Regions from separate parts of the Leptospira semungkisensis genome, predicted to be linked through region 1. Evidence: riboswitches for the same ligand, from Rfam matches in the RefSeq annotation. Region 1 holds a riboswitch; the other holds the start of a gene.

Evidence for each region. A riboswitch is a leader RNA that binds a small molecule or an ion and turns the genes downstream of it on or off. The one in region 1 is predicted to bind cobalamin.
Region 2: it holds a riboswitch for cobalamin, as region 1 does, so the genes downstream of both, EHO59_RS08640 (TonB-dependent receptor) here and EHO59_RS18400 (CbtB domain-containing protein) in region 1, are expected to answer to the same signal.

The regions. Positions count from the first base shown of each region.
Region 1 is NZ_RQEP01000019.1:473,131-489,042, reverse strand. Features, by position in the region: gene EHO59_RS16605 (cobalt-precorrin 5A hydrolase) at 1-757, opposite strand, end outside; gene cobI (precorrin-2 C(20)-methyltransferase) at 744-1,511, opposite strand; gene cbiE (precorrin-6y C5,15-methyltransferase (decarboxylating) subunit CbiE) at 1,519-2,745, opposite strand; gene EHO59_RS16590 (precorrin-8X methylmutase) at 2,742-3,410, opposite strand; gene EHO59_RS16585 (cobalt-precorrin-5B (C(1))-methyltransferase) at 3,407-4,516, opposite strand; gene EHO59_RS16580 (FAD-dependent oxidoreductase) at 4,525-5,274, opposite strand; gene EHO59_RS16575 (DUF3209 family protein) at 5,284-5,658, opposite strand; gene EHO59_RS16570 (CbiX/SirB N-terminal domain-containing protein) at 5,668-6,861, opposite strand; gene EHO59_RS16565 (CbtA family protein) at 6,858-7,670, opposite strand; gene EHO59_RS18400 (CbtB domain-containing protein) at 7,667-7,729, opposite strand; cobalamin riboswitch at 7,996-8,178, opposite strand; gene EHO59_RS16555 (hypothetical protein) at 8,434-9,279, shown strand; gene EHO59_RS16550 (catalase family protein) at 9,332-10,324, opposite strand; gene EHO59_RS16545 (SDR family oxidoreductase) at 10,321-11,181, opposite strand; gene EHO59_RS16540 (methyl-accepting chemotaxis protein) at 11,393-13,396, shown strand; gene EHO59_RS16535 (Crp/Fnr family transcriptional regulator) at 13,519-14,118, shown strand; gene EHO59_RS16530 (sensor histidine kinase) at 14,115-15,611, opposite strand; gene EHO59_RS16525 (hybrid sensor histidine kinase/response regulator) at 15,630-15,912, opposite strand, start outside.
Region 2 is NZ_RQEP01000010.1:227,258-243,169, forward strand. Features, by position in the region: gene EHO59_RS08620 (Kelch repeat-containing protein) at 1-1,062, shown strand, start outside; gene EHO59_RS08625 (tetratricopeptide repeat protein) at 1,059-1,718, shown strand; gene EHO59_RS08630 (ankyrin repeat domain-containing protein) at 1,727-2,365, opposite strand; gene EHO59_RS08635 (hypothetical protein) at 2,432-3,595, opposite strand; gene EHO59_RS08640 (TonB-dependent receptor) at 3,598-5,658, opposite strand; cobalamin riboswitch at 5,809-5,985, opposite strand; gene lsa26 (surface adhesion protein Lsa26) at 6,176-6,922, shown strand; gene EHO59_RS08650 (CapA family protein) at 7,004-8,050, opposite strand; gene EHO59_RS08655 (hypothetical protein) at 8,081-8,707, opposite strand; gene EHO59_RS08660 (hypothetical protein) at 8,789-9,286, opposite strand; gene EHO59_RS08665 (class I SAM-dependent methyltransferase) at 9,522-10,391, shown strand; gene EHO59_RS08670 (hypothetical protein) at 10,482-11,003, opposite strand; gene EHO59_RS08675 (LIC_13076 family protein) at 11,163-11,873, opposite strand; gene EHO59_RS08680 (hypothetical protein) at 11,918-12,409, opposite strand; gene EHO59_RS08685 (hypothetical protein) at 12,568-13,251, shown strand; gene EHO59_RS08690 (DMT family transporter) at 13,309-14,250, shown strand; gene EHO59_RS08695 (sensor histidine kinase) at 14,255-15,355, opposite strand; gene EHO59_RS08700 (SpoIIE family protein phosphatase) at 15,359-15,912, opposite strand, start outside.

The DNA.
Region 1 (15,912 bases):
AGATACCTTTGTCCGAACCAAGTCCTAAAATAAGGGATTTAGGTCTGTATATTACAGAATTATCATATATTTCAGGATCATTTGATTTTATATCTGTTCGATCGCTTGCGATCAAAAGGATCTCATATTCTTGAGGCCTTACATTCTCTAAATCCAGAGAATATTCTACGCCCTTAGGCAAAGCCTTCTCTAAGGGCCAAAAATTCGGCTCCCCGGTTTCCTGCACGAATAGGACCTTAGTTTCGTTTACCACTGCGGCACAGGCTCTAGTTACATTCCTGTCTTGGTCCTCGAGGCTCCAGCCTAAATCTCTTCCCAGTATGTCTACTGTTAAGGTTCCAGATACATCCGAGGCGGTAGTGATCACCGGGATATTGCCCAAATGATCTGCAATCTTTTGAGTGAAAGAATTTCCTCTTCCTACATGTCCTGATAGAAGGCAGATGGTAAATTTTGCCTGATCATCTATGCATAAAACTGCAGGATCTACTTTCTTATTCTTTAATAAAGGAGAGATCATCCTCACAACAGCTCCTACGCTGATCACAAAGATATGGCAGTCATATTCCTGAAAAGTTTCCCTCAATGTTGGTTCCATGGGAAGGCTCAAATGCTTGGATCCTTTGGGGGCTTCTTCCAAAAATTTGGGAGAAACGAATAGATCGGCGTCCTTTAAAGAGGAATAAAGCGCGGAACCGGTTTTTAATCCATGCTTTGTGATTACATAGATCGCATAAGGTTTTCTATTCGGACTCATAATGATTCCCTCTTAAAATACCCTTTCGCTTTCGAATAGAGATGATGACCATGGAGAAGTAGTCGCAATTTTCGTTTTGAATGGATTCTAGATCGCGAACAATTCTTTGTCTGTCTGTCGTTCCGTAAGAAACGTAAGTAGCGTTATCTAATAGATTCAATTCTTTTAATATGCGGACAAGTTCATGAACAACCTGTCCTACTTTGGTAAGAACGATGGTATCAAAATCTTCGGTGAGTCTTGGAAGATCTTCCAGCCCATAGGTTCCGGGCAAGACGCAGAATCTTTCGCGTCCATCTGCAAGTGGAGTGAGAAGGCTAGCTGGGATTGCAGTGATAGAAGATACTGCTGGAACGATCTCTATTTCTATTCCTGGCCATCGATCGGGAGCTTCTTCTAAAAGATAACTCCAGGAGCTATAAACAGAAGGATCTCCTTGCGTAATGAATGCTACGTCCTGACCTTTTTCTAATCGTAACCCGATCTCTGTGAAGGCCTGGTCCCAGGCGGGAATGAGTATCTTCGGATCCTTGCTCATCGGAAAGTGTAGAAATAACTTTTCTTGAGCATCGTTCTCCTTTACTATTGGAGAACATACTCTCCAAGAGAAGGAGGGGAGTTGCTCGCTACTCTTTGGAATGGCGAGTACTGAGACAGTATTTAGAACATTTACTGCTCGGAGAGTAATCAGATCCGTAGCCCCAGGACCGACTCCTACTCCGAACAATTTTCCGTATTTTGTTTTAGTGGTCATTAGAATATTATAATTTCCTTACCTTGAATATATGGATAGGGTTTAGGGCTTCGTAACGAAGATAGTCTGCAAGCTTTTGTCCTCTGGATATCTGGATCAGGCTAACTTCAGGAAGATAGCCGAGTTCTCTGAAAGTGTTATAGGCTTCCGAGACATTGTCCAAAGTGATTGCATTCACAACTAAGGAGCCTTCGGGCTTTAATTTATCTAAAGAGAAGTGAATGATCTCTTTTAAACTTCCTTTCGAGCCTCCTACAAATACCGAGTCAGGAGACTCTAAACCTTCTAAGGCTGCAGGTGCTCTTCCATGAACGACTTGGACATTGTCCGTTTTGTGAGCTAAGATGTTTTGTTCGCAGATGTCGATTCCTTCCGGATCAATTTCGATCGCATACACTCTGCCGTCTTTTGCGATACGCGCTGCTTCTATAGAAACTGCTCCCGATCCTGCTCCTATGTCCCAGATTACCGAATCAGAACGGATCTCTAATGCGGAAAGAGAGAGCACTCTTACTTCTTTCTTGGTGATAAGTCCCTTCTTCGGGAGTCTTTTCGCGTATTCATCTTCTCCTTGGAAAGTTAAAATAGGATCTGGTTTCCAATGAGAGTTTTTGCGAAGAAGGATAACTACATTCAAGTCCGAGATTCCTTCCGTGCTTGCGAGTTCTTCTACTGTGAACTCTCGAATCCTTTCTTCTTTTCCACAAAGATTTTCGCATACGATTATTCTCCAGTCCGATTCGCCAAAGCTCAGTAGATACTTTGCGATCTCTGCAGGAGAATTGGAATCGTCAGTTAAGCAAGCAAGCTTAGTTACGCTTTGTAATTTCGTGATCAATCCTCGGATCGGTCTCCCATGCAAGGAAAGGATCTCTGCATCATCCCATTTTACTCCGATTCTAGAGAAAGCGTTTTGGACGGAACTAGGGGCGGGAATAAACTCCACATGCTCCTGGCCTACTTTACGAATAATTAAATTTCCTATTCCGAAGAATAGAGGATCCCCCGATGCGAGTACACATACCGTATGCTCCGCGGATAATTCTGCGATCTTTTCGACGCTCTTGATTATATCGCCTTTGATTAGTATTCGTTCTCCGTCGAATTGTGGAAAAAAGTCCAGATGTCTTTCTCCTCCAGCAAGTACTCTCGCTCTCGCCACCGCACCCATTGCCTTGCTAGAAAGACCGACACAGCCATCATCTCCGATCCCGACAACAATGACTGCCTTCATACGTTTCTCTCCGTAGAAAGAAGAAGAAGCGCATGTATAATGGAAACTGCGATTGTACTTCCTCCCTTCCTTCCTTTGGTAAGGATATAGGGAATTGTATGCAGATTTTGAAATTTAGGATCTAATAATGCTTCTTTGGATTCCGCAGCGGAAACGAAACCAACTGGAACTCCAATAACCAAAGAAGGTCTTGCTCCTTCTTCTTGCACTAATCGAACGATCTCCAATAAAGCAGTCGGAGCATTTCCGATCGCAATCACACTGCCTTCCAATAGGCCGGAGGCATGAGCCTTTCTCATAGACTCGATTGCTCTTGTTGAATTGGATTCTTTCGCCTTATGGATCACATCCGGATCACTGATAAAACTATAGGTCTTGCAACCGTATGTATTTAATCTTTCGGTATTCAATCCTGCTATGATCATCTGCACATCGCAAATGATCGGACATCCTTTCTGCAAGGCTTGGATCCCATTTTGTATCGCATCCGAATGTATCTTTGTTAGATCCTTATATTCGAAATCAGCAGTCGCATGAATAATTCTTCGAACTACTTCCCATTCTTTGGGAGGATGAGAATGTTCACCGGCTTCCTCATCAATAATTGAGAAAGAATTATTTTCAATTTCCCGTCCTAGGGAAGTCATTTGACGCATATCACTCATTCTGAAATTTCCTCTTTGATTCCCCAACCTTCAGGGGCCTCGAATTTTCCTAAGAGCGTTCCATCGAAGTCTACCATGTAGGTGGAAACCCTTAAGCCCAAACCATGTTTGGAACAATTGTGAGATACTATCTCGCAGATCTTAGTTGTGATATGAAAGAACCCAGCTTCTTTACAAAGATCTAATACATGTCTAGCAGTGTTTGCCTTTTCGATCTCTTCGCAGAGTGGCTCCGGCATTTCGATCGATCTCGCGATTCGAGCAAGCATCTTGGTATTTACCGAAGATCCTCCTCTATGAGTCATCATGACTCCGTCCGCCATTTTAGATAGCTTACCGATCATACCTACGATGATCACATGATCCATCTTCTCTTTGATTGCGGTCTTGATCCCAGTTCCTATGAAATCTCCGACTTGGATGAATGCGACCTCGTTCATGTTTGGTAGAAGGTCCATCGCGAATTTCTCCGACTTTCCTCCGGTCGTAAGTATGATGCTAGTCTCACCATATTCTCTCGCGACTTGAATTGCCTGTATTACACTTGCTTTATATGCAGCAGTAGAGTAAGGCTTAACGATTCCAGTAGTGCCTAGAATGGAGATACCTCCGATCAGACCCAATCTTTCATTCATTGTTTTCTTGGCCATTTCCTGGCCACCGGGAACACTGATCACAACCTCGGCTCCGGAGAAGGCGGACCCTATCAGCTCTTCTAAGATCATCTCTGTGATATTTTTTCTCGGGACAGGATTGATTGCAGGTTCTCCTATCTCTAATCCCAGGCCGGCCTTTGTAACTACAGCAACACCTTCTCCGCCTTTTAAGATGATCTGGTTATCTGTGTTTAAGCGAACCTCAGCTGTAAGTTCTGCTCCGTGAGTGCAGTCCGGGTCATCTCCAGCATCTTTAATAATACTGCAGATGGCCTTATCTTCCGTTAACTCGCAGCGCTTCAGTTCGAATATAACCTTTTTCTTATTTGGAAGAGTGGTCTCAATTTCTCTGATAGGTTGGCGGAGAAGAATCACGCGCGCCGCAGCCTTTGCCGCTGCTGCGGAACAGGCTCCTGTGGTAAATCCTTCTCTTAGTTCCTTGCCTGCCATGGAAAAACCTAAACTTTCATAGTTCCCGGAGAAGAAACTCTGCCAGTATTAAAGAAAGCTTCTGTTCCAATTCTAGTTTCCGGAGTACTGGAACGGATCAATTCAGCCTGGATCGCTCTAATGATCTCTCCATCTCCACTTAGGAAAGCGTTGGAAATTGTTTTATGATTATTTAATATTTTATTCAGGACCGACAATGAGATATCCACTCTCTCTGAGGACCCGATTGAGGGAATGGTTACTCCTTCAATAAGAAAGGATTGATCTAAGAAAGAATGTATTTTAAGTTCCGGGATAAAATCTTCCGATTCAGTTTTGAGCCAGAATGCGATCGTATCTTTTCTGGCGGCAAATTTCTTGGATTGCAATAGTCCGAGTAAGGCGGTGATGCCAGTGTCCGTCGCAAACAGAAGGGTAGTTCCTTCGCTTGGCCATTCTGGATTTCCGGCGAACCTTCCCCAGGGACCTGAGTAGTCAATTTCAGAACCTTCTTCCAGATCTTTTAAAATTTGAGATGCTTTTCCATTTGCTAAACGCTTTACACAAATTTGAAATGAATCCGTATGCATGTCGGAGGACAGGATGGAATAAGCTCTTTTGATCGGCTTATTTTCGACCATGTCCATTCCTACATTCAAGATCACATACTGACCACCCACAAACTCGAATGGGCTTTGATCCGATTTTGCCAAAGTGAATAGATCGGAAGAAGGACCGAAATTCTCTTTCTTAAGAAGGCAAAGTTTCTTTGGATCCATTACATTTTCCTAAGAAGGGTAGATTTCATGCACGAGATCGTGCATTTCTTCCAGATCCAAATACAAAGTCTTAAAAGAATTGGCCGAATTCTTCAGATCCAATTCTACCTTTTTAGTAAGGATCAAAAGAGAAGTATAATATCCCGATTGAGGATCACTCGGCTTTAGAGAAGCGATCTTTTGTTCTAGGTCCGTTAGGCTCGCTTCAAAGAAACGGATCAGATCTTCGAAATTATTCGCGGTAGTAAGAGAACGAATCGGTCCAGGATTAGAAAGTGCTTCTTGGCCTATTTCATTTTTTTCATGTTCGATTACGGATTCATCCTTGATGCCCAATACGTTCATCATTCCGATCCTGAGGGCTGCTATTTCATGACATGCCATACTATATTCCTATTGCATAATATTGTCGACCAGTCTGGAGACTAATCGATCTTGTAGTAAATGTTCACTGACTAGATCCTCTGCATCATCGGGGCTTACTCGTTGGTACCAAACTCCGTCGGGATACACTACGACTGCGGGACCTTCCCCGCATCTACCCATACAAGAAGATCTTGATATTCTAAAATCCAAATGCCTTCCTTTTGATTTCAGGATGGATCTCATTCTGGCAACTAAAGCTGAGCTTCCTTTGCTTGCGCAGTCTATATTCTCGCAGACAAAGATATGCTTTTTTAAATTTCGATGAGGGAATTCATGAGGTGCTGCTTGGTTATGAGTTTCTAAATGGCGAATACTCCAGAGGAGAGCCTTAAGTCCTCCGACCTTATTCGATAGTCCTGGAAGTTGGGATCTATATTCGCAGGTATCGCAAGGAAGATAAGATCTTCCGGATAACGTGTCTTGGATCCTTTCATCCATGACCGAAAAGAGGTCGGGATCAGGACCTAGATACTCGGAAAGCTTTGTATTGATCCAAGGAAATTTTTCGGAGAAGTTTTGGACCAAGGATTCAATTTTTTGAATCAGCTTTCCTCCGAATAAGAAATAGGGAAGCACCAGTAGTCTTTCGGGCCTTAATTTTGCAGCCATCTCTAATGTTTCAGGAAGCAAAGGGCTTGCAATTCCTATGAAAGAAGGAAGGACAAAAGAGAACGAATTGCCTTCTTGAAAAAGACGGACTGTCTTATAGAAATCGCTGTTCGCATCCGGATCAGAGGAGCCTCGATTGACTACAATGATTCCCGTTTTTCTAGCTTGCTCAGGCGAGCTTGAAAATACTTGCTCACTTCTCTTTCGCATTAATTGAATTAGCGTGGAATGAATTCCTAAACTATTTGCTATCTTGTAAGAGTGTTTTGGAAACTCCGGTTTTAGCTTGTCTAAAACGATGGGAATATCGTTCTTGATATGGCCGGAAGTGAACAGAAATAAAGGAAATATTATGATTTCAGAATGTTCTTCTGAAAGTTCTCTTAGTGAAGTCTCTAAATCTGGCTTTGCCAGCTCCACATAAGCATGTCGGATCGTCCAATTCGGTTTTGTTTTTGCATAGGATTCTACGAGAGAGACGAATTCCAAATTGGAATTCTCTTCTCTGCTGCCGTGTCCTAATATTAAAACCGCAATGGAAGAAGAATTCATGCGTGTTCCAAAGAGCTTCTAAGAATGGACCTTCTTCTCTGTAAGAAGAAGCTAAGGGAAAGGCAAAGCCAAAAGAGAAGATTTACAATCCAAGTAATCTTTACGAAACGTGAACGGAGATCTAAGGGAGCAAGGGACTCCTCTGAAATTATGGGAGCTCCGTATATGAAGGGAAGAACAGTTCCCACTAATAGAACGAAAGAGGCAATTCCCCATTTCCAGGGCTTTCCTAATTGGGAATAGGTAAGAGTTGCGGAAAAGATCGCAAATCCGAGAAAGCAGGAAATTACGCAGAGATACCACCAGGATTGTCTAGCTGCATAGTCAGCCTCTCCGGCCAATCTTCCGGGAAGTTCTGGAGGAAGTCCAAGCGCCGGGATTCCGAAGAATATTAGGAATCCTGCAACTGAAAATAGTATGGAATAAAGAAGAGTTCTTAGAATACTCGAATTTTTTTCGAAAGAATGAAAGGGTAAAAAGTGAAGCCACAGAGAAAAAAGGATCCCATATCCGATTCCTAAAATGAGAGAACCTAAGAAAGTCCATAGATTCCTTTTAGAAACGACTCCAGTGTCTTCCTGTAATTTAGATTTATCTAAAGTGTCAGGAGGGTGTGAGTGCGAATGAGTATTTTGCCCATGAGAATGGGTGTGCACCTGAGACTTCTCTGAAGCAGGCGATACTTCGAATTTCTCCGCTTCCTGTATCAAAGGAACATTTAAGAAGTAGATGAGAAGCCCAAGAAAAAGACCGGAGATTAGCCCGGATAGAATTCCAGTCCAAGCCATCTCCGCTAGATTCGATCTCAATGGCATGGAAATCCGGTAGAGTGTCTTATATCGTGAAACGCATCATGTAGATACAACATGGGCTCCAATCCGACGACGTAAACGATAGACAAGGCAGAAAATGCCAGAACTAAAGTAAGAGAAATTCGAATCCATGACCGATCGGAAACGGAAGAGACCTCTGGAATAGAAATCGAACGCATATACACCCCTCCTAAGAGATGATCACCTAACACAAATCAGACGAAGCGCGGATATAGAGCGGTATCTCGTTGATTCGCTATTTTTAAAAAAATTTAGTTAGTTTAGCTACGGAACTGTCTTACATCCGAGACTTGGTTCCGTATCTTCAGGATTTTTGCGGGTCGTGTTCTGACTCGAGATCAACCTAATCAGCACGTCTTCCCAGGTATAACCCAGTGACATCTTGTGCCTTTCGTCCCTCATACAGCGGCGGGTACCGTGACGGATTTGCACCGTCTTCCCATAGATGCATGAACATCTATGATCCTACAAAAATAGACTGAGATTCCAGGTTCTAATTTTGCTTCTATTATTGTATAGTATTTTTTCTGGTCTGAATTTGTAAAAATTATGACCCGAACAAACCGGATGCTTAATGACTGAGAAGGGAAGCGATCCTTATGTTTTTGGACAAATATCAAGGATTTTACTCCGATTTTTCCTCTGTTCCTGCTTTATTCTAATTTCATTATACGTTATTCTATATTGCAGTTCGTGCCATTAGGCAACGATACGGTGCGACTTAAAAAGGATGTGAAAGATGAACGGAGCAAACAGAATAACGTTTCTTGCGATGATCGGAGTGGGGCTCTACTTGTCAGCGAATTGCCAAGTGATGGACCAATCCAATCCGCGAGAGTTTTCAGATGATGATAGAAGGTTTCATTCAGTAACAGGGAATGCTATCAAAGCATATTTCAAGAATGATAAACAGATTAAGAAGCCTTGGAAATTGAGAACAGTTGGTCTCGGGTTGATCCCTAGTTTTGATCAAGATGTCTCAGAAGAAGCTTTTGAAAATAGATTGAAGGTAATTTACGTAGATAAACCTGAATTAAAGAATTTAGGCAATATCTTGAAGGCGAACAAAGGGGATGTGCAGGCATCTCCTCCTATTCAACTTCCAGAGTTTTCTGCCTTTGTCGGATTGGATTCCTTCAATCAAGAGAAACTTATAGCAGCAGCGACTAACTCTTCTAAGCAAAACAAATTATCTCTCACTTTTTCCGGCAAAGATTCTGAAGAAGGTGAGATGGTCGTTTATTTATTTTTTCAGAATATTCCTCCTACATATAGCAAGGCGGGGATCGTTCCGGATTCTACGAAAGGGCATAGGTTTTTAGATTCTTCGGTCCGTATCAGTTTATTTTTGAATGAGAAGGGTTCGAAGCTGGAATCTTTTCGCTGTCAGAAAAGGATCTTAACGGAGTATCCAAGTGATTGGCTATTGGCGGATTGGTTCTTGAGTAAGGGCTACTCGGTCGATTCTATTTTGAACGGTAGAGGACTTCCGATCCGTAGAAATGATGTTAAGATCGGCCAAGAAACCTTTTCCTTGGAAAGCATTCTATCCGAATGTTTCCAAGGATTGGCAAAGGATATCTGATTGTAGATTTAGATGTGGGAAGGTATATAATAAGAATAGTATATACTTTCCCTTAAACGGCTCCTCGGCCTTTCTGGCTTGCGAAGTAAACATGCTTTCTCGCTCTCATCACGTCTCCTAACGGACGGTGATCCATCAGGGCTTCCCAAGGGTCGAAGATTGTATCTTCGATTTGTTTCTGCAAGGCTTGTCCTTCTGCAGAATCCAGATCCTGTTTCGGTATGGTTAGTCTAGCGATAGTAATATAAGGAGCCTCGGATTCGGGCCAATTCACGGATGCATTTTCGATCGGGGTGGTTTTTTCGTCCGTAAAGAACTGCGCCTGTAATTCATATATTAGGGATTCTTGATGGATTCTGGACTTCATGTCGTCTCCCCAGTTTTTGGACGCGCTTTTTTCTACCTTTTGTTCTTTAGGAGGAAGGAGTCGGATCCTGCCCGCATAGGCCCCGAATGCGATTGGAGCGGCGCTATAGAACCTTTCAGTGGCAAATCCGCTAAACGGTTTATTAAAACTTTCTCCCGCTTTTTTGATCCTTGCGATCGCTCCAAAGAATCCGTATGTCTTGAAAAGATATTTGAGTAGAGCTCCTCCTCCGTTTGCGGCCGCCACCACAATCCCTACGAATTCATCGCTTTTAGGGGAAGAGAATGCCTCCAGGTTAATCAATAGAAAGTCCTGAAAGGAAGTTTTTCCTGAGTTTAATGCGTTAGGACCGGAAACTCCGTGCACCTTAAGTGCAAATCCACGAATGTCTCCGGTAGTATCCGATTGGATCTTCATACTTCCACTGGAAAGACGTATCCAAGTCTCGTAAGTTCCCGATTTTGAAAATAGCCCTTGCTTTGCATATTCAGGCAGATCCGATAATACTTCTAATTGCGCCTTGATTCCGAGCAATTGTTTTCTGTGTAGGGTTCTACCGGTTCCGAATTTAGAGGAGTTTACTCTTTGGATCGCTTGGAATTTTTTTACATATTCCGCATAACGTTCCTCCTCGTTAGCTTCTATGTCTTCTTTCCAGTTTTTGCTGATCTCTTTCATTTGGAAATACTCCCATTCTTCTTATTCAATCTGCTTTGCGCGGCTCTTAATTCCGAGTCCGCAATCTTTAGGGTAAGTTCCGGAAAATGTCTGAATAACGCGTACTGCAACCAGGAATCCCAACCGGTATAACCGAAGAATTTATTATTCGGGATCCACTTTAGTAGGGCCTTGGCAACGCTTCCGACAGAATGTACCTTATTTAGAGAAGAACCCATTTCGATCTCTTTGCTGATAGGCGGCTTATCTTCATTCTCTTTCTCTAATCCAGGTGTATCCGTAGTAGGAGGCAGGAACAATTTTACTTTTACATTATGAAGCATCATCTCTTGTCTAAATGCTTGTGCGAACCCGGAGATAGCGAATTTACTCGCAGAATAAGCACCGTATCCGTAAATAGAAAACACGGCTAATGTGGAAGCTAAGAAGATGATATCTCCTTTGCCTTGAGTCGCAAAATGTTTTTGAAATGCGAGAGCAACGTTTAGATGACCGAAGAAATTCACATCCATTAGTTTTCTGAATGCCTCATCCTGCAGATCGGAAGCCTCGCCTGCCTGCGCATAACCGCTATTGCAGATCAGAATATCCAAACCACCAAGGCTTTTTAAAACCTTCTTTGCGGTAGCAAGAACCTGTTTCTTATCGGAGACATCCAAAACTGCATAATCGAAGATCGCACCGGGTGCACCTACGGCTTTTAATTCTTTTACGGCAGCTTCTAATTTGGATTTGCCTCTCGCGCATATCATTACGCTTGCTCCGGCCTTTGCCAATTCGATCGCTATCCCTTTTCCGATCCCTGCGGATCCTCCGGTTATAAATACTTTTTTACCTTGGTAGTATTTGAACGACATATAGGATTAATTCTCTCACTGATCTTTCGAACAGGGCAGAATTCTCATTTTTCAAAATCTCATCAATCGAATTCGGATTTGCGTCGGAGGAAATTTCAAAATTAACAATTGTTAATGGTAAATCAATTTCTTCCCTCAGTCCTAACATTATAGGGAAACGGAACCTTTTCAAGAACGCATTATAGCAATCGTTTCGATTCCGGGGAAGAATATGCAAAGAACGAGTCTGAAATTCATATTGATCGGTTGGAGTTTGGGAATACTCCTCGTGCTTTCTGTCCTTATTTCCGGGACTGCCTATTATTTGGGAAGTAGGCAGATCAAAGAACATTATCAGGATCAGATGAGGACCGTTGTCCGAATCGTATCCGCGGATATAGACAATTTTCTCGCTGGCCATGCAAGGATGGCGGAAACAATTGCTTCGGACTCTAGAACGATCGAATCCATTCGAAGCGGTAAACCAATCGCAAGTAAATTCTATAAGGACATATTCGATCGATATAAAGTCTACGAGAATATATTCGTTTATCCTAATGAATCTTCTCCTCTGGTAGTTTCTGATTCTTTGGAAGGAAAGACCTTGGGATACGGAAGAAAGCAGGAAGAGAAAGAGGATCTGCTTCGATTCTTGGAGGCTTCCAAACAAACGGATGTGGCGATCAGTAAGGCCAAGATCTCTCCTATCACCGGAAATACTGTCGTAGTATTGTCTACAGCGGTTCGGGAAGGAGGAAAATTGATCGGAGTCTTATGCGTTGCTCTTTCTTTACAGGAGATTTCTAAGCAATTGATCACGAATGCTCAATTAGGGAAAGAAGGCTATGTCTCTGTGGTTGAACAGGATGGAAACATCATCGCTCATAAGAAGAAGGAACTCATATTGAAGATAAATATTGCACAGCAGAGTTTCGGACCTGCTCTTCTATCAATGAATGAAGGAGAGATTATGAAATTCCATTTTCAAGGAGAAGATAGATTTGCCACTTTGAAGAGACTCGATAAATGGAAATTGAGTGTGGCGGCTATCCAGCCTTTTGGAGAGATTTCTGAATCTCTGAATGGATTGATCTTCGGCATTTTGCTCGTTACTTTTTTGATCGCGACAGCTTCCGGAATTTTGTTATACAAGTTATTGAACAAAAGATTGGGTCCTCTGGAGTCGGTGAGCCGGATCTTCAAAGAGATGTCTCAGGGCGATCTTACGAAAAACATAAAATCGGAATATAGGGATGAGATCGGAACCATGAGCTCGGATATCAATTATTTTATCAAGAGCCTGGGCAATTCACTTGTGAATGTGCAAAGTATCTCCACCGATCTTGCTGCTTCTGCAAATCAGTTGAGTTCTTCTTCTCAATCGTTTGCGACGATTGCACAATCTACTGCTGCTTCTTCCGAACAAATGTCTGCAACTACAGAAGAGATGAGCGCAGGGATAGAGAACATCTCTGAGAAGATCAAGGACCAATTCCGGAATATAAAAGAATTCCATTTTAAGATCAAGGATCTGTCTAAAGGGATCCGTGAGATCGGTTCCGAGATCCAAACAGCAGTTAAAAAAACGAGCTCCATTTCTGATGAGGCAAAGAAGGGAGAAGAATCTTTAAGCTCTATGAGTGATCTACTCGGAAATATCCAAAAGTCATCCGATCAGATGTCGGATATCATTAAGATCATCAATGAGATCTCGGACCAGACACAGCTTCTTTCTTTAAACGCATCTATAGAGGCTGCAAGAGCAGGAGGCGCGGGAAAAGGATTTGCGGTAGTCGCAGATGAGATTTCAAAGTTGTCGGAGAAGACTGCTTCCTCCATCAAATCCATTTCTACAATGATCGGGCAGAATAAATCGGAACTGGATAAGGGAGTGAATGGAGTTCAAATTTCAGTGGAGAGGATTAGGAATATTATCCTCAATGTGGACGAAGTAGCTAAGACCATGCAAGGGCTTTTCGCAATCACTTCGCATAACGAAGGACTAAATTCGGAAGTAGATCACCAATCAGACAAGATTGGAGCCGAAGCCGAAGCGGTAAAATTAGCCATTGAAGAACAGAAGAGAGCGGTTCACGAGATAACGAACGTGATTTTTAAATTGAATGAGGAAGCCTTAAGCACTGCGTCTAGTTCGGAAGAAGTTTCTGCAACCTCGGTCAATTTGTCCGCAAACGCTGAGCTTCTCAAAAATATCACTACTCAATTTAAACTCTAACTGATTTGCCCGGAAGAAAAAGGTTCCGGGCATTTCTTTTTCTTAAAAACAATAGCAAATCAAATCGGGCAAGAAAACATATCTTGCCTTTTTCGTCCTATGTTTAGGATAAGCCCGGTTTTATGCACGACCTTCCTTTGATCGAACAAATCAAGAAGAGAGTCCCTAATTTGGAAAAAAATTGGGATCGATATAAGCATATGTTGAAGGAAAGAAAGATCCCCGCAAAGACTGTTCTATTTAAGGAAGGGGATCTTGCGAAGACCATCTATATAGTCAAGAATGGATGTCTTCGCATAAAGTTTGATGATAATGGAAGAGATATAACGATCGCATTCCTTTTTAGGAATCGTGCTGTGGCCTCTATTCATAGTTACAGAGGAACTCATAAAGAAAGTCGTTTTGGGCTGGAGAGTATAGAACCTTCCGAGATATATTATATTACCGAAGAGGATGCTGCGACTATCTATAAGGAGAATGAAGGGGTAAGGGAGATGGTCTTGGAATTCACTCTGGAAAGATTCGAGACCTATCTAGGTCTATTTCTTTCTAGGATCAGGGATAGTCCAGAAGAGAGATATTTGAACCTGATCAAACAGCAGCCGGACATTGTGACAAGGATCCCTCAGCATTATATTGCATCTTATCTGGGGATCACTCCTGTATCCTTAAGTAGGATTCGAAATAGAGTTTGGAAAGAAGAGAATCGAAAGAAGTCCTAGTCGGCTAAAAATCGGACAGTAAATCTGGTCCCGACTCCTTCTTTGCTTTCCACTTCTATCTTGCCACCCAAGCTTTCGATTTGGTTTCTCGTAATGAATAACCCGACTCCATGAGCATCTTTGTTCCCATGAAAGGTCTTGTACATTCCGAATAGCTTGCTACCATGCTTCTTGAGATCGATTCCCTTGCCGTTGTCCTTAACCCTTAGGATGATCTCCGATCCAACCTCGTATGCTCTAATTTTAATATTCGGTTTTCTGATATCGTCCCTGTACTTAATGGCATTGGATATCAAGTTCAGAAGGATACTGTCCATATACGCAGGAACATGAGAAATTTCTAATCCTTGAGGAATGCTTACGGATATTTCCGCTTCGGAGGATTCGATTTCTCTTCTCAGGATCTGTATTGTCTTTGCAACTGCTGAGTTCAGATCTATTCTCACTTTTTGAATATTCGGATTTGTGCGAATAGAAACTACTGTATTCAAATGATCAATTGTTTCACTTAAACCCTGGGAGGACTTTTTAAGATATTGGATCAGTTCTTCCTTCTCTTCTTGGCTTTCTGCCTCTTCCAGAAAACCAAGTACGGATTCTATATTTCCCGAATGCGTCCTAAGATTGTGGGAAACAATATGGGTAAAATTAGAGAGTCGATCGTTCTGTTCTGAGATTACATCTAAGGATCTTCTCAGTTCTTCGTCCTTTTCTTTCTTCCAAGTGATGTCTTTGACTAAAAGATACACTGCGCCTTCTTCGAATTCGGAGACATCGCTAAGAGTCGCTTCAATCGGGAATTTGGAACCATCGGACCGGATCCCGACTGGCTTTACTACATTCTCGATCAAGTTTGCCTTCTGCTCCGGACTTAAATTGCAATTTCTCTGCTGGAAGAATACAAGCTTATGAAATTCAGGAATGAGAGAGGATAATTTCATTCCGATCAATTCTTCTTTTGTATAATGGAACTGTCTTGCGGTCTCGTTATTTACCAACAGGATTTCGCCTAACCAATTCGCCACTAAAACAGCGTGAGGAGTTCCTTCTAGAAGACTTTTAAACTTGGATTCGGATCTTTTTAGGTCTAACTCCAGTTTCTTTACAGGGCTTACGTCCGCAGAATGCACAAAGAAACCATTCACCTCTCCTTGCACAAAGTCGGGAATATAGGTAACTAATGTATGAACTATCTCTCCTGAAGGGAGAGGGATCTCTCTTTCAAAAACCTGTCTTTCGCCTGCTAATACGCCTTCTATATAAGGTAAATTTAATGGATATATCGGACCTAATAGCTCCTTCATGCTGATTCCGATCATGTCCTGGCCTGATTTTCCGAACCAATAATAATAGGCCTCATTAGCAAACTTGCATATTTGGTTTTTATCCCAATAGGCGAGCATTGCTGGGGTTTTATTTGCTACTTCTAAACTTAGGCTTGCAAGTTCTCTATTGTCGGAGTATTCCTGATCGTTCTCGGTTTCTGCTATCATTTTTATCACCGAAATATATTAAATATTTTGAATTTTCTTGAGAATCGATTCGAAATGATACGGTTTTTGTATGATACATTTGAATCCTATTCCTTCCAAATCCGCTTTGATCTTAGGATCTATATATCCGCTTGCGAGAAAGAGTGGAATTTCCGGATCTGTGGCCCTGATCTTCTTTAAGATCTCTAAACCGTTCCCTTTCGGAAGATTTAGGTCGCAGATCACTACATCTATTCTCTCACGATTTTGATTATAGACATTGATTGCTTCTTCTCCGTCTTGGGCAGTGTAAAGATGATGC
Region 2 (15,912 bases), on a different contig from region 1:
CAAACTATCCTCGAAGGAAAATCTCTCCGATTTAAGACTTGGATCTCCAATGATCCACCTAAAACGAGAGGAATTTGGATCGTAGGAGGTATCGGGTCCACTGCAGTTCCTGTTGCCGAAATCGATTTATTCGATCCTGTTACTGGAATTTGGTATCCTTCCATCACGAGTGTTCCAACTCCAAGAGTCTACGCGAGCATTCTATCACACAAAAGTAAAATATATGTGATTGGAGGAATGGAACTCATTTCAGGAGTATACACTTCCTCTTCTAAAGTCGAAGTATATGATCCATATTTGGATATCTGGGAAAGTAAGGCATCTCTTCCTTTCGGATCTCAGGGAGCCGTATCCGGTTCCGTAGGAGACGAGATCTATATTCTTTCCGGTTCTAATTCAACCGACATGACGAATGGTCCCGTATTTAATACAATCTTAAAGTTCTATCCTGAGTTAGGAACAAATGGACAATGGATCTCCTATTCATCTGCATCTACAATATTCAGCAGAGTGGATATGGCTGGATGCGCCATCGACGGCACTATTTTTTATTCAGGAGGAAGGACTTACAATACCGGAAGTGCAAATGCAAGCACGGATGGTTTTGTTCCACCTGCAAATACGACTACTTCCTTCGGTGAACCAAGTCTTGTGGAGTCCAAACATGGAGGTGTAGGACTCTGCATCAATCCAAGCTCTCAAGATCCTTTTCCTGCAGATGGAGTTTGGTTTGCAGTCATCGGTGGATCCACAGGCTCAGGAAATGTGTTCCAACCTGCGACTTTTATTCTTCCTACAAATAAAACGGAATTCTATCAATTAGGTTCCGGCGTTTTCACCTCAGGTCCCACTCTTCCCTCTTCTTTGTATTATCCGGCAGCTCAAACCTCTTACGAGACTAGACAGATCTTTGTATTTGGAGGGGCAAGTGCGATCAATGTTCCAGAAGACAGCGTGTATTACTTGGATTCGGGAAATCCGATCCTCTCCGCTTGGAGCCTTCATCCCAAAACTATGCCTCGTAGAAGATATGGTCATAAGGCAATCCGGATCGATCGATGAAGAAGATCTTCTTTACAGATCCAAAAACCGAATTCAGGCCATCGGCTGCTTCTTCCTACAAAAGTAAATTTGTTCTTCTACTTTTGTCATTCTATATAAGTTTTTCCTTATATTCGCAGCCCTTATCCGAATCCGAAACTTCTTGGATCAAAGAAGGAGAGATACTCATCGAAACGAAACAATTCTTGGAAGCGGAGAAACTGGCAAATTCGATTCTGGGATCGAATCCATCCGACTTAAAGGCCGAATTCCTACTCACTCGAGCCTGGATCGGATTAGGAAAGGAAGAAGGAAAAAAAGGAAATCTCAGCTCCGCCAAGGAATATCTGGAAAAAGCCTATGAGAAATGGCCTTTAAACGAAGATCTTCGAAAAGAAATCCAGGAACTCGAAAAAGGTCCAGGCCATTCAAAAACGATAAAGAATCCTTCGACAACTAAACGGCAAACTTTCTCGGCTGCCCCTTTCGAAGAATGGAAATCCGTAATGGAGTCTTTACGAACGGAGATCTCAGGGTTAAGAATGGAAGTCTCGGATCTGAAAACGAAAATAGAGGCCGCCCAAACTCGAGGAAATAATATCCTCCTATGGATCAGTGCCCTTCTATTAACTCAGATTGTATTTCAGATCCTTATTTTATTCAAAAAAGATAAATAATAAAGATATTAAATACTTAGAGCGACCCCGCGCTCGGCTGCAATATCTCTGGCAGTCTTTCCATCCTCAGTCTTCAAATCAGGATCGGCTCCTTTTTGCAGGAGTAGATTCACTATCTGTTCATTTCCCTGGCGAGAAGCAGCTATATGCAGAGGAGAAAATCCTCCCTCCTGTGTAAAATTCGGATCAGCCCCAAACTCCAACAGAAGTGCAACTGCATCCGCCTTCCAAGAAGCGACTGCAGAATGCAAAGCAGTGTTTCCTAAAGAGAACTTACTCTTGGATTTTGCATGTATATCCGCACCCTTCTCGATCAAATATTTGATCAGAGGCAAACGACCAAAATGAGCGGCAAGATGCAAAGGAGTCCATCCATCCGGACTATAAGAATGCACGAGTGAAGAATTTCCTTCGACCAACTCTCTAACTCTTGCCTCGGTTCCCAAAGCAGCAGCCTCGTATAGATTCAAAGGAATTCCGAGAGTTAGATACGCTTGTATTATATCTTCTTTTCCGAAATAGAGCGCAAATAGTACAGGAGTGATCCCCTCTGCATTTTGCTTAGAGCAAAGATCCGGTGCTTCTCTCAAGGAATAGATCACCTGAGCTTTTTGGCCGGCCGCAATCATCTGAAAGATATCCGAAATCAAAAGTGGGGCCTCCAAAAACCACCGATGGATGATCCATTTTTTTTCAGTTTTGTCAATCCGGATTCACGGAGAATCTTTTAATTGGATGAGATCGAAAGGCTGCAAGTCGACCGAGATAGGCAAAGGAGTAATCAGCCGATTCGAATCGTTCGTATCGAACATAGTGACTCCTGGCTGAGTGAATTCAGTATTTGCGACATACAGTATTCCGTCGTCTCCGAGTAAAATGCTGGAGAGACTGGCATCGAAAGAAGAAGGAATAAAGATCAGAGTCGAGATCTTATGGCCTGTACTAGGATTAAATACTTGTAATGTTTTATTGAAGCCGGCGTCCATCACGCTAGCATAGCCTAATTGATCGCTTGCAATCTGGACCACCATCAGATCTCCCCCTGCAGTGGTCTCCGAATAGAGATATCCAGAGCGAAATGTTCGAGTAGAAAGTCTGAACGCAGTGACTCCGCCGTCCAACGCGCTGATAAATCCCATCCTGTTCGGAGTAGGAATAACGATATGTTGCTCTCCGAAAATATCCACTAGCAAAGGCTTACCTACAGGATTCGGTGTCGGAAAGGTATAAACTGCAATAACGGAATCCGTAAGGATATCGATCTCCAACAATAAGGAACCCCAAGGCCCTGGAGGAAAGTATCCACTCGGATCATTGCGATCTAATCTCTCTAGACAAATAAAAAGGCTAGTACCGACGATCTGCATACCGGAAGCCTCAGGTAAGTTATCCGGCACAGCACTCGGTTCCGAGTAACCGCCTAAATCCATATTTCCGAGGGAAGCTCCATTGCTCGGATCTATGATCCTAAGAAATCTAGAATTGTATAAAGAAACATAGGCCTTATTCGGTCCGACAATCGCGATATCACTTGGATTCGTGCCTGCTCCCATCGACCATTCGGAAACTGTTTGAAATCCAAAATTCGGATCCAGAACTTGGACACTATCCTTATTCAATCGATTTATAATATATACTTTCTCGTTTCCGAAACGGGACACAGCGTCCGAATGAATCGGGGTGAGACCAGGATAAGAAAGTAGGATCTCCGGATTCACTACCTTGAATCTTCCACTGCTACTGAAATCAGTGGTCACCACTCCTATATTGTTCGGCAAATTAGGAGTAAGGAACAGAGTGTATAGAGGAGGTCTCTGTATGTCTCCACATGCAGCAAAGAAGCATAAACAAAGAAATATACAGGACTTCTTACTCATCATTAAAACCTTGCACTCAATGTAACGAACCAATTTCTTCCTGGCAAAGGATATCCTACTATATCCTGAACCCTCTTATCTCCCATATTTCTAAGATCTACACTCAGAAGTAATTCCTTCGGTGCCTTTTCCTGTTTTTGGATCTTCTCCTCTTCTTCCTCAGGAGAAGAATACAATACAAGAGTAAGATATGCATTCCAGATCTGTCGAGCAGGCTGATAATTTACGTACTCGTTGGTCCTGTCTTTAAAGACAGCTCCCACATACACACCTTCCAATCCAAGTTCCCAAGTTTTTCTCTTATATGCAAGAGTCGCTCCGATCTCATGTCTTGGTCTAAGAGGAAGATACTTTCCATGCAAATAAGGAGCAGCAGAAGTATTGATCGCTTCTTGGTAGGTATAATCCACTAAGAATTTCCAGCCCTTATATTCCGATTTATGTGAGACCTCCGCCCCATCTATTCTCGCAGAGTCCACATTTTCCGGACGAAGAGTGAATTGCGAATTCGGAATGAATAGGATCATATCTTGGATTCTTTTTCTAAAATAAGAAACAGTAAGACTCGTCTTAAGATCTCCATCTTTAAAGCTTCCTGTAAATCCTGAGTCAAAGTTCTCACTCTTTTCAGGCTTCAATGAATCGTTTGCGATAATAGTTCCTACTTCTCCAAATAATTCCAAGAAACTAGGAATACGATTTTGTTTAGAAGCATTGGTCTTAAAATCCAAACCGTAATTTTCTTTCTCGATCATCTTCCATAAGAGACCTGCCTTAGGATTTGAGAATTTGGTGGTCTTGTCAGGAGAAGCTGTCGGGTCCTGCTTCTGGTACCATGGTTGGTCCGATTGAAATCTATCCCGATAATTGTCCCAAGAAACTCCCGGTGTAAGGATAACTTTTCCATCAAAGAAACGGATCTCATCCTCTAACTGAACCGTAGTGTAGGTCCTGAACTTTCCTGGTTCGTATTTGAGGTCTATGTTTTGTGGAGTACTTCTAGAACGATCAAAGCTTTCTTTTTCCAAACCGAAATGAAGTCGAAAGATCTGATTGTAATCCAAGAGATAGAGAGTGGGAGTCAGATAGGCTCCCGATTGATGAATGATCGCAGCAGAGTTAGGAGTTCCTTTCGAGAATTCCGACTTAGGATCGAATAGATCATCGTTTGCAATCGTAGTGAATGCTCTTGTTTCTATTCTTAAGATCCCGTCCAAGAGTCCTTTTGTATCCGTTCCAATTGTAGAAGTGTTTCTCAAATACCTTCTATGAACTTGCAAGGTTTGATTGCTTTCCGGACCCGGGATCCCATGAAATCTATAATTTAGATCGTTCCAAAATTTGATCTTTGTATTTCCGATCTCTCCATTGAGTCCGATCATTCCTTGCGTTCTTTCGAATTGAGCGTTTCTTCTTCTGTCAATCGTATCATCAAAAGGATTCACGAGAGAAGTTCCATGATCGTTCAAGTAGGAGAAGTTTTGGTCCGATTTTTCTCCCAAGAAGAAGAGACTCGTTCCTATTCCCCCATAACTGCCTGTATGCGTTACGCTCCCTTTGCCAGTATTAAAGCTACCACCTCCGATATTCACCCTGGTCTTAGGAGGACCTCCTCCTGTCCTAGTCACAAGATTCACACTTCCACCAATTGCAGAGCCGGAGAAACCGACGGGAGCCCCACTTCTATATACTTCTATGCTTTGTAGATTATCAAAGGGAAGATCCGCAAGATTCACTTCCCCACCTTGCGTATTATTAAAAGGGATGCCGTCTATATAGATCCTAGACTGATTCGGATTCGTACCTCTCAAGGAAAGAGTGGAATAAGAACCCAATCCTCCATATCTACGTATCCTAACTCCGGCCTCTCTTTCCAAAACATCAGGAAGACTAGTATAACGTGCTGTGTATTGATTTAGATCTATGGCAGTTTGGAAGCCGCTCGGATTCTTTCTAAAATTTTCCGGCTGATTCGCTTTAGTAGTCTTTCCTACCACCTTAACTGGAGCGGACTCTGTCTTGGACAATTCTTGGGAGAAGCTCGGCTTTGAAAGCAAAACCATTCCCAGAAAGAGTATCTTCTTTCCTGGAAAAGTTCCGTAGAAAATAGACTTTCTACTCAAGATAGAACGCACAGATCTCCTGGCGGGAGGAAGGGAAGAACGCCGCAGGGCCCTGTAACGCAGCGAAAGGCCTTAACTCCCGAAAGCCAAAGTACGAAAGTAAATCGGATAGGTTTTCTGACTCACACCCGATTCGGAGCCTTCCCGTCCGAGGACAGTGGCAATCACCGATCGTTCTTTGGTGTTTACAGCTGCGGGTACAGTTTCGGGCTCTCACCGAATTCCCTGTTCCTTATTACTTGCAAGACCAAATTGCCAAGAAGAGGCAGGGGGGCAATCTCAAAAACCCGTATGTAGGAGCTCCTACCAAACGCGTTCTTGCACGAATTCTCCGCTTATAATTTCAAAACTAGAAAGAAATATTTTCTTGATGTCCGATCAAATCAGGAAAGGATTCTCGAAAATCCATCGGCCCGAAGCTCGGCTTAGATGGGAAAACTGGGAGCGCCGAATCCGAATGAAACGAACTCGATCTATTAGTATTCTCTTTGCGGGAATCTTCTTCTTAATCACCTCTTCCTTATCCGCAGCGGGAACATATTCCGAAGGCTGGACCGTCGCGAAACTGATCCAATTCGAAAGCAGAGGGATCGTCTTCGATTCTTACGAAGGCACCATCGAAGTCACTACCGTTGACACATCAGAAAACTGCGATGATCTGAAAGACGCATGTTATACTATGGTAAAGAAGAAGGTAGACTTTAGCGTTCGTCCTGAAAATGCAGATGTAGTTAACTTTCTAAGCAAGAACCTGAACCAAGAAATCCTTCTCCAATATAGAATTCACAGAATAGAGCCTATTGCTCTTTCGACAGATTACGAAGTCATTGGAGCTCAAATCCAAGACAAATCAACTCCTAAGGATTTGCAGGATAAATTCGCAGTTCCAAAATCCGGATCCAAGAGAAACTTCTCCGTAACTGGACGCATTCTAAGTTTGGAATATAAGGGAACAGTAGTAGGAACCTGGGAAGGATTCTATCTAGATGAGAGCAGAGGAAAAGTGCATCCTTTCTCAATCACTGACGAAGAGATGGCGAATTTCGCTACCAAGACATTGAAATATGGTGTCAGATATTATTTGGGAATGTCAGTCGCGTTTACTACCGGCTGGAGAGATTCGCATTATGATTTATTCGAGATCAATTTCAAAGCACCTGCTGGGGCATTGGAGCCAACTCCTAAACCTCAGCCTCAACAATAAGAAATAGACTTACCTATTAAAAAGCCCGCTCTCGCATTGCGAGGACGGGCTTTTCTATATTAGAATATTCCAATAAACAAATTAAGGAAAGAATGTCCCGTCAGACTGGATCTTAGGACCCTTGCCAGGAAAATCCGATTTGGTCAAAGATTGCATAAGCTCTACAGTCTTTGCATCCGGATCCGGAGCTGGTATCCCGTTCTGGCTTAACTGAAGAGGAAGTATCTTCCCCTTAACGAAATTTCCCTTCTTATCTAGGTCTGCTTCTAAAACCAGAGAATAACCACCATAACCTTTTGTGGAGAAGACCCGATATCCCAGAAAATTCCCGAGAGAATAAGCGATCAATTTTCCCTTATATAATTCCATTGCTCTAGGCAAATGAGGACCATGACCGATGAATAGATCCGCTCCGGCATCGATAAGTGAATGAGAAAGAGCGACCAGATTGCCTCTATATTCTCCGTAAAATCTCTCTTGTTCATTCTTAACATGAAGAGCTGGTCCGCCTTCTGCTCCACCATGCACTGAAATGAAGACGAGTTGAGCCTTCTTCTTAGCTTCTTTTACCAAGGAGACTCCTTCTTCAATCGCGTTCACATGATTATGAGCGCTTTCCATGTGACTGAACCCGATCCAAGCGATAGAAATGCCTTTCACATTCATATAAGTGATCGCGCCCTTCTTTCCTGTGAATCTTACTCCGGCATCGGAAAGATTCTTCGCGGTGTCCTCGAATCCTTGCTGGTGAAAATCCAAACTATGATTGTTGGCAATGGATACGATATCGAACCCGACATCCTTTAAAATTTTTGCATACGGTGGAGGAGTACGAAATGCGAAGATCAACGGACGATTGATATTCTTAGCGCAATGAGGATAATCAGTGAGAGTGCTTTCAAAATTCGCGAATAGAATATCCGCACCTTTTAAACTAGGTTCCACTTCGGAGAATAAGGTACGTTTCGGGTCGGAAGGAAGCTTGTTCTCGGGATAATTAGTTCCCATGACCAAGTCTCCCACGGCTTTGATCTTAAGAGTTTCCGATTCGACGGACTGCAAGGATTGACTTTCGGAAAGAAGGAATAGTGCCCCCAGAAGAGAGGATAATGCGGCGATTCTTTTCATACTAAGGGAAGGTTTTTGAAAACCTTACACTTAGAAAAGCTGTTTTCTTGGGAACAGATCGCTTTGCATAGGCGGAAAATCGGCAAACCAAACCGAACCTATGACAGCAGATGCAAAAGGCAAAAAGACAACCGTAAGATTTCCTAAAGGAAAACCTTCCGCCAAATAATTACCCGTAGGATTATGAACTGCATGAGTAAAGACACAAGAGCCTGTTAAGTTCGAGTTTATATTCCCTCCTGTAAAGGAGATCGATATTGGTTCAAACCCAGCAGCCTGGAATACAGGACTGGAAGTAGCAGCTCCGTCCGTTCCATCTATTGTAGTAATCGTGGCATTGTTACAAACTGCTTGTATAAAGACATTAAAGCCGAATTCAGATTGGGTCCAGGAGTTTGGAATATTCGGAATATCCAAAGTATAGCTTCCTCCAGACGATCCAAAAGGTAAGGAAACAGGGTTTGGAGAAAAACTAGCGATCGGACTTAACACTCCAAGAAGTGCAAACAGAGGTGCCTTTTCTTGGCTCTTCTTATTATTGCCGCTCTCCGCTAGTAGGCCATTGTCCGGATTAAAAAGAACGTAGGAGGCACCGCAGTTACTAGTAAGTATAAAGACAAAGATAAGAAGAGAGGAGAATGCGACGACTCTTTGCATGCTAAGGGAAAGTTTTTGAAAGCCTATCAAGGAGAAAAGCTGTTTTTACCGTTATCGAAAGTCAGGCAAAACCAAAAATGATCATGGAGTGATAACGACAGGTAGGATGCCGATCACTGCACCAACAGGAATACCGATTTCCGGCGAAGCCGAGTTCACGCTATGAATAATAGAACAATTTCCTGTACCTAAAAATCGAAAGGTTGCACTTTGTGCGGAAAAGTTCGTGGATTCTGAAAAGTCCATTATTGTAGAATTGTCATCACTTGGTGCAGGACAACCACTGGGAGTTAAAGAAAGCTCGAGAAGTGAATCAGGATCGTTTATCCAAGAAGAAGGAATTGGGATCTTTATCGACGCAGTATAACTCTGATACGCAAACTCTGCCATCGTTAAAGTTGTCGGATTGAAATCTAAAAGAGAAGAACCGGCAACCAAACCTAATAAGGCTGCCGCCTTCTCAGACGAATCGTTTTTCTTGCTATCGGACAAGCCGATTAATTCTCTACCTACATCCGTTCCCGTTAAAACGAGACCGCAATTAAAGGTAAACGACGTTATAATAGCGTAAGCGATCATTGCGATAAATTTCGCAGCAAAGTGATGTAAAGTTCGCATGCAATCTGTTAAACAATAAATTTACCGAAAAGGCAAGCCTTAAAAGAAAGATCAATAGAATGCCAAGCCAATAACTGAACCAAACTCTCTTCTGCCCTGCTGAGTAAAATAGGTATCCTTCGCCCTTTGGAGAACATAATATAAGAAATTCTTCATTTTATCTCCGAAATCCTAAGTTCATACCGATCCTAATACCATGCAGCTTATTCCCTGTAATACTTGTTCTCATACCGATTTCAGATCCCTCTTTTCCAAGGCCAGTCCGCAGGGAGAAGTGTTTTCTATCGTAGAATGCAAACATTGCAAATTAGTCCAAGTAAACCCGCAACCATCCCTTGAGGAAGTCTCCAAATACTACGAAGACTCTTACTTCACCCAGAGAACGGATAGAGGATACGATAATTATTATTCGGAAGAAACGAAGAAGGAAATCGCAAGAGTATTCGGCCTGAACTTGCAGGACCTAGGCTTCTTCAAATGGGAAAGAATGATGAGCGGAGAAAGATCCGCTTTAGACGTGGGATGTGCCGCCGGATATTTTCTGGATTATCTCAAGGGAAGAGGCTGGAAGACGAAGGGCCTGGACATAGCAAGCGGACCGGTCCGTTTCGCAAAAGAAACCTTGGGCTTAGATGTGGAGCAAAAAGATTTTCTGACCTGGGACTTGGAAGGAAAAGAGAAATTCGATCTGGTCACATTGTGGGCAAGTATAGAACACCTTCACCAACCCAAGGAAACACTTCAAAAAATTCTAATGCATCTCAAGCCAGGAGGAAGAATGATCCTCTCCACTTGCAGGTACGGAGTGCTTGCTAAATATCTAGGCCCAAAATGGAGATATCTGAACGTTCCGGAACATCTCTATTACTATAGTCTTCCTGGAATCATCTCTCTAGGCAATGAACTAGGGTATATTCCCTTAGCTCATATTTCTTACGGAAGCGGACTCACCGCAAAGAAGGGAGCAGGAGCATTTTATAAAACTGCTAAGAAATTCGCGGATTGGGCAGTAAAGAAATTCGATCAGGGAGATATGATGGCAGTCTGTTTCGGGATCAGTAAATAGGCAAATCGGAGAATTGAGCCGCTTCAACTAATAACATTACTATCTGCTAATCGTCTTAGACTTAGCTCGATTTAATTATCAGTTAGGGAGTTACTTTACTGTAACGGTTACAGTTCCCAAACTTGTGTTATTAAGACTGCTATCAGGAGCGCTATCAATATTATGTTGGATCGTTCCCGAACCAGGCTTTAATCCTGCACTTACAGTATTAGTAAATGTAATAGGATATCCCTGATCATCCGCAACATTAAAACTAAATAGACTCATGTCAGATAATGCGCCAGGAATAGTTAGGCTTACATTTATAGTTCCATGCAGCCCTGTAAGAGGCCATTTGGAAAACACGATATCGTAGGAGCCTGTATTCCCAGCTTGAATCGAAAGATGCGAAGCAGAAAATTTTGCAAGACCGCTTCCACCCCCGCTAATTCCCAAAGCCGCCAATAGCTCGCTACTACTAGTACTACTATTATTTTGCTGAGCGGCTTCTTCTGTCTGTTGGTATGTTAAGGCGGCGCCACAATTTAATGCAGCAAGGATGGCTACAAGGAGACTAGCTTTTTTAAAAAGAAATACCATTGTCGATTTATTAACACTGATTATTAAATTCAAATTTCGCATCCCTTTGAGAAGAGAATAACATGAGTAATACTCTTCTCAAGTCCGTTTTTCTAATTTCAAAATAAAGTATAGAAATTTCTTGAATAGATCTATTAAGATCTCCCATGAACGAGGGAGGTCTTAATAGATTAGATAGAATTATACAAATCCTTATCTATCCCTATCCTTCGGAGAATCCTTAACGTGAATCACCTTGGTCGCAAAGATTACCTTATACACTTCCTTCTTAGAAAGGCTGGATTCCTGCTTTTGACCGTTTGAATCGTCTATCTCTAATTTCAGAGAGTCTACATCTTGGCCGATGACTCGAGCCTCCATGATCTTTCCGGTTCTTAAGATAATCGTACTATAATTCTTGCCTGCATGTTCTGCTGGACTTGTCTTCTCTAAATATTTACGAAGACCTTCTTCCAATTCTTTTTCGGTCTTAGCGAATAATTCTTGGCGCGCCCTTTCTCTTTCATCTTCGAAGAACTTGTCGTAATCATCCTTATGCACAAAACGAGTGCCTAGATCACATTCCGAAACATATACACGATAGAATACTACAGAAGAGAAGAATCCTGTTACCAGATTCAGTCCGCCTTGCCACCAATTGACTTTATTCTCCGAAAAGTATACGATCCCTGGTTTTTGATCAAACTTAGGTTGTTCATTCAGATTTAATAATCCGTAGAATACGAACCAACGAGTATAAGGCTGCAATTCAGAACATGGTTTACTGCCTGATGCCAAACCCAACTTATCAGGCTCGGAGAACTCGACTCGCTTATCAAGAGTGCAATGAGAAAAAGAGAATAATAAAAAAGTGATTAATAAAAAGAGAGAATAGGCTTTTTGCTTAATAACGTTTGGCAACATAAGTCATGTTCAAAACCAAACAATTCAGGCTGCAAATCATTTTCCTACTTGGCGATTTTTTTTGGACTGGAATAGGAAACTTTATGATTCTTTCCACTAGAAGAAGCGATCGGCCAGGCAAGGTTCTTCTTAGCAGGTTTCTCTTTTAGTAATCTTACGATAAAGTAACAAGGAAAGACAATCGCTAAGAATAAGAACAAATAACGGGGCAACAAGCTTTCTAATATCGATTCTCTAAAGATCCCGATAGACCTTGCCTCATTTTCTGGAACCTTATTTCTATAATCTGGACCGTATTCGTACGCATATACCTTCAATTTTAAACCACGCCAGACTCTCTCGATAGGATTCAATCTACTTTCAAACGCAGATTCAGAACTCATACGATCCAATTTCAGAACACTTCCTAACATAGCGCTGATCAGAAAGATACAAAACGGTATACCTACAAGAAGTAGAAAGAGAGAAGAAGGTCGCGAAGACTTTGTACTCACTTGAACGAGTGATTTCTTATATTTTTTATGATGATGTTTCATTCGAGTCTTCTTGGATGAGATGTTTGCTTTTTCGAAAGCTTCTCACTGATCTCATTCTTAAGTTCTGTCTTGTTTTTTCCCGATTTGCTACTCTCTAGTATCGATCTAAATTCCTTGCTTTTCCAAGGAGTTTTTCCAGAATTCCTGAGAATTCAAACATGCGACATATTCGATTTCTTCCATTATTGCTACTCCTCTCCTGTACTACCGTTGGATTTCATAGGGAAAGTGTCCGGGAAACCTACGATTACGGTAAGACGAAAACAATCCGGGTATGCGTTTGGAAGGACGTGAATGTTTCTCCGGAAAGAATGAATACTCTATTCGAATCTTGGAACCAAGAACTAAGCCTGTATCGTTTACAGGCGAAAGTTGCCAAGGTGCAAGACTGGCAAAGACCGGGATTGACTAGCAATGATATCATGAAGGAACTCTTTCAAGCCCCCTTGCCTCCCGACTGCGATCGTATTCTCGCACTCGCTGGGGTCCAATTCTCCGATATCCTGTATGAATTCGCTTCATATATACTCGCATTGTTTTTCATTCCTACCTTCGAAGTATTAGGAGCAGTAGACAGTTATACAGGAACCAGAGGATTTATCTTGGCTCATACCGCTTCCTTAGGATCTCTACTATATGGAGGAGCGCCGCATACGATTGTTCATGAAGGATATCATCTCCTGGGTTGCGGACACGCATTCTTTCTTTCGGAATGTTACACTAAGATCAGAGACTTAAAACTAGCTTCCGAAAAAGAAGAAGCATTCTTTCCTGCGGCATTGCAAAAGGGAGGCTTCTTGTATTCTCAGAAAGATGTGAACCTTATCTTTTTAGGACAATGATCCTACTATTTTCCGAATCTTTCTTTTAGGAGAACGACACTTTGGAAACCTGGAAGAATGAGTTCCATTTCCGGAGAAAATAGACCTTCTTCCAAATTTAGCGAAGAGACTTTAGGTTATATTTACGCTCTTGCCGGAACAGTTCTCTTTTCCTCCAAAGGTGTAATCGTAAAACTAGTTTATAAATTTGGAATAGACTCTGTGACCACTCTGGCACTCAGAATGTCGTTCGCCATTCCATTCTTCGCGTACGTTCTGTACCAAGAAAATCGAAAACAAGTCTCTCAACCGATTTCTAGAAAGGACTACTCGATCGTAGTATTTTTAGCTTTCATGGGATACTATCTTGCGAGCTTCTTTGATTTTTGGGGATTGGAATATCTATCCGCCTCTATCGAAAGACTGGTGCTATTTACATATCCTGCGTTAGTTCTTCTTTTAAGTTTTATTTTTCTAAGAAAGAAGATCCACAAGATAGAGATCTATTCTGTTGCCTTGACCTATTCAGGGATCTTACTCGCTTTTTTGCCGGACGCGGAATCGCAAGGACAATCGGTTTGGATCGGAGGAATGCTTGTATTTCTCTCCGCACTTGCGTATGCAATTTATCTGATCGGTAGCGGACAGATGATCCCGAAACTGGGCTCCAAAAAATTTACGGCGTTACTCATGCTTTGGTCCGGAGCATTTGTGCTCATCCACTTCTTCATAAAGAAGGATGCGAGCCTTCTTTTTCAACAAAGATGGGAAGTTTATGCTTATGGTTTTGCACTCGGACTCTTGACAACCGTGCTTCCGGCGTTCTTGACCACAGCAGGAATACAAAGGATCGGCTCGAACAAGGCATCCATTGCAGGAAGCGTAGGTCCTGTATTTACTTTATTCTTGGCTTCTTTTCTTTTAGGAGAAAAGATCACTTGGGAAAATTTAGCGGGAACAGCAATCGTTCTTTCAGGAGTATTCCTATTAGGAAGAAAGAAGCAGACGATCGCATCCTGATCTTTTACGCTTCGAATTCTACGATCGCCTGGATTCCTTTGTCGTTCTGTATTTGGAACCTTCCTCTCAATTGCTTGGAGAGTATTTGAACCAGAGTGAATCCAATTGTCCTAGGCGTACTCCAGATCTTCCAATCTTCGAAACCTTCTCCAAAATCTTGGATCTTCAGTCGAAATGTACCGTTGTTTCTTTCAAAACTGATAAATATCTCCGGGCTATTCTTTTCTTTGGATCCGTGAATGACTGCGTTAGACACTAGTTCGCTAAAGATCAAGGCGAGAGGGATTGCCTTTTCAATATTCAAACGAATACATTGCATGTCGTTTTGTATTTTCAGATTGGGAATACGATTTCTTTCGCGGATCCTAGCCAAGATCCCCGCCCCTACTTCGGAGAATACGATCTCGTTATAATTTTCTTCCTTATAAATTGCATTCTGCACTTCGGAGATGGAAAGCATTCTTCTATGGAATTCTTGCAATATCTTAGAGGCTTCCCCGTTATCTTGGCTATGCATTTCCACCAAGCCGGAAAGTACCTGCATATTGTTGCGAACTCTATGATGGATTTCCTTAATCAGATTATCTTTTTCTTCAGATTGCCCATAAAGAAGTTTAACGATCAGGATCGCAATACATGAGAACATGCAATGCAGCATGATCCTATCGACGAACACAAGAGTTTGAAATTCTCCTTTGGTATAAAGCCAGTACGCTTCTATCAGCAAGCACACAAGACAGTAAAGACTAACGAGTAGAGTCTTTTTGATATCGGTAAAATATAAGAAGAGAAGAATAAGAATAGCGACTGCATACGAACGCGCGTCCGTTTTGATCCCGATGACGATACCCATTGTCAGAGCAAGAACACAACTTCCAAGAGTAATATTGACTGCCCAGTTATACCTTTTACTGTAAACGAGAATCAAGGAAAGAATGCACGAGAAACTCACCAGAGTAAATCCCGGACGGAATTTAGGAAGACTAAAAATGATCACGATCACAGAGGTTGCTAAAAGAAAAGCATTTAGAAAAAAGAGATGCTTTGCTCGGATGCGGGTCAGATAATCCGAATTAATATAAAGACGGTCTATTTTCTCAAACACTAGTTAACCCGTAATATCCAAGACCAGCATTGCCATATCATCCCCGAAAACTCCTTCGGAGAACTCGAAAACATCCGAAACAACCTGATCCAAATATTCATCCAAAGAATGTAACTCTTTGTGCTGAGCAAGGATCTCTTGGAATCCGGGAAGATCCAATATTCTTCCTTCTTCGTTAAAGACCTCGTACATCCCATCGGAATAAAAAATCAGTCTATCACCTTTTTCTAATTTAATGGACTCGTTGAAGTATTCGATAGAATCAAAGATCAAAAGAGGAAGATTCATCCCTTTTAGTTCTATCTTTTCTTCACCTCTGAACAAAACGATAGGAGGATGTCCTGCATAGGAATACACCATCTTCTTTTCCAGCGGAAAGAAGCGGGCCCAAACGGCAGCGATATGATGCTCGACCACCATCGGCTTCAGATCTCGAACGAATTGCTGGATTCCCTCCGCAGGAGAAAGTCCTGTTCTCGCATGATGTCTAAAGGATAACACTGCCATTCCGGAAACCATTGCGGAAGAGATCCCATGTCCAGAAACATCTCCGAATA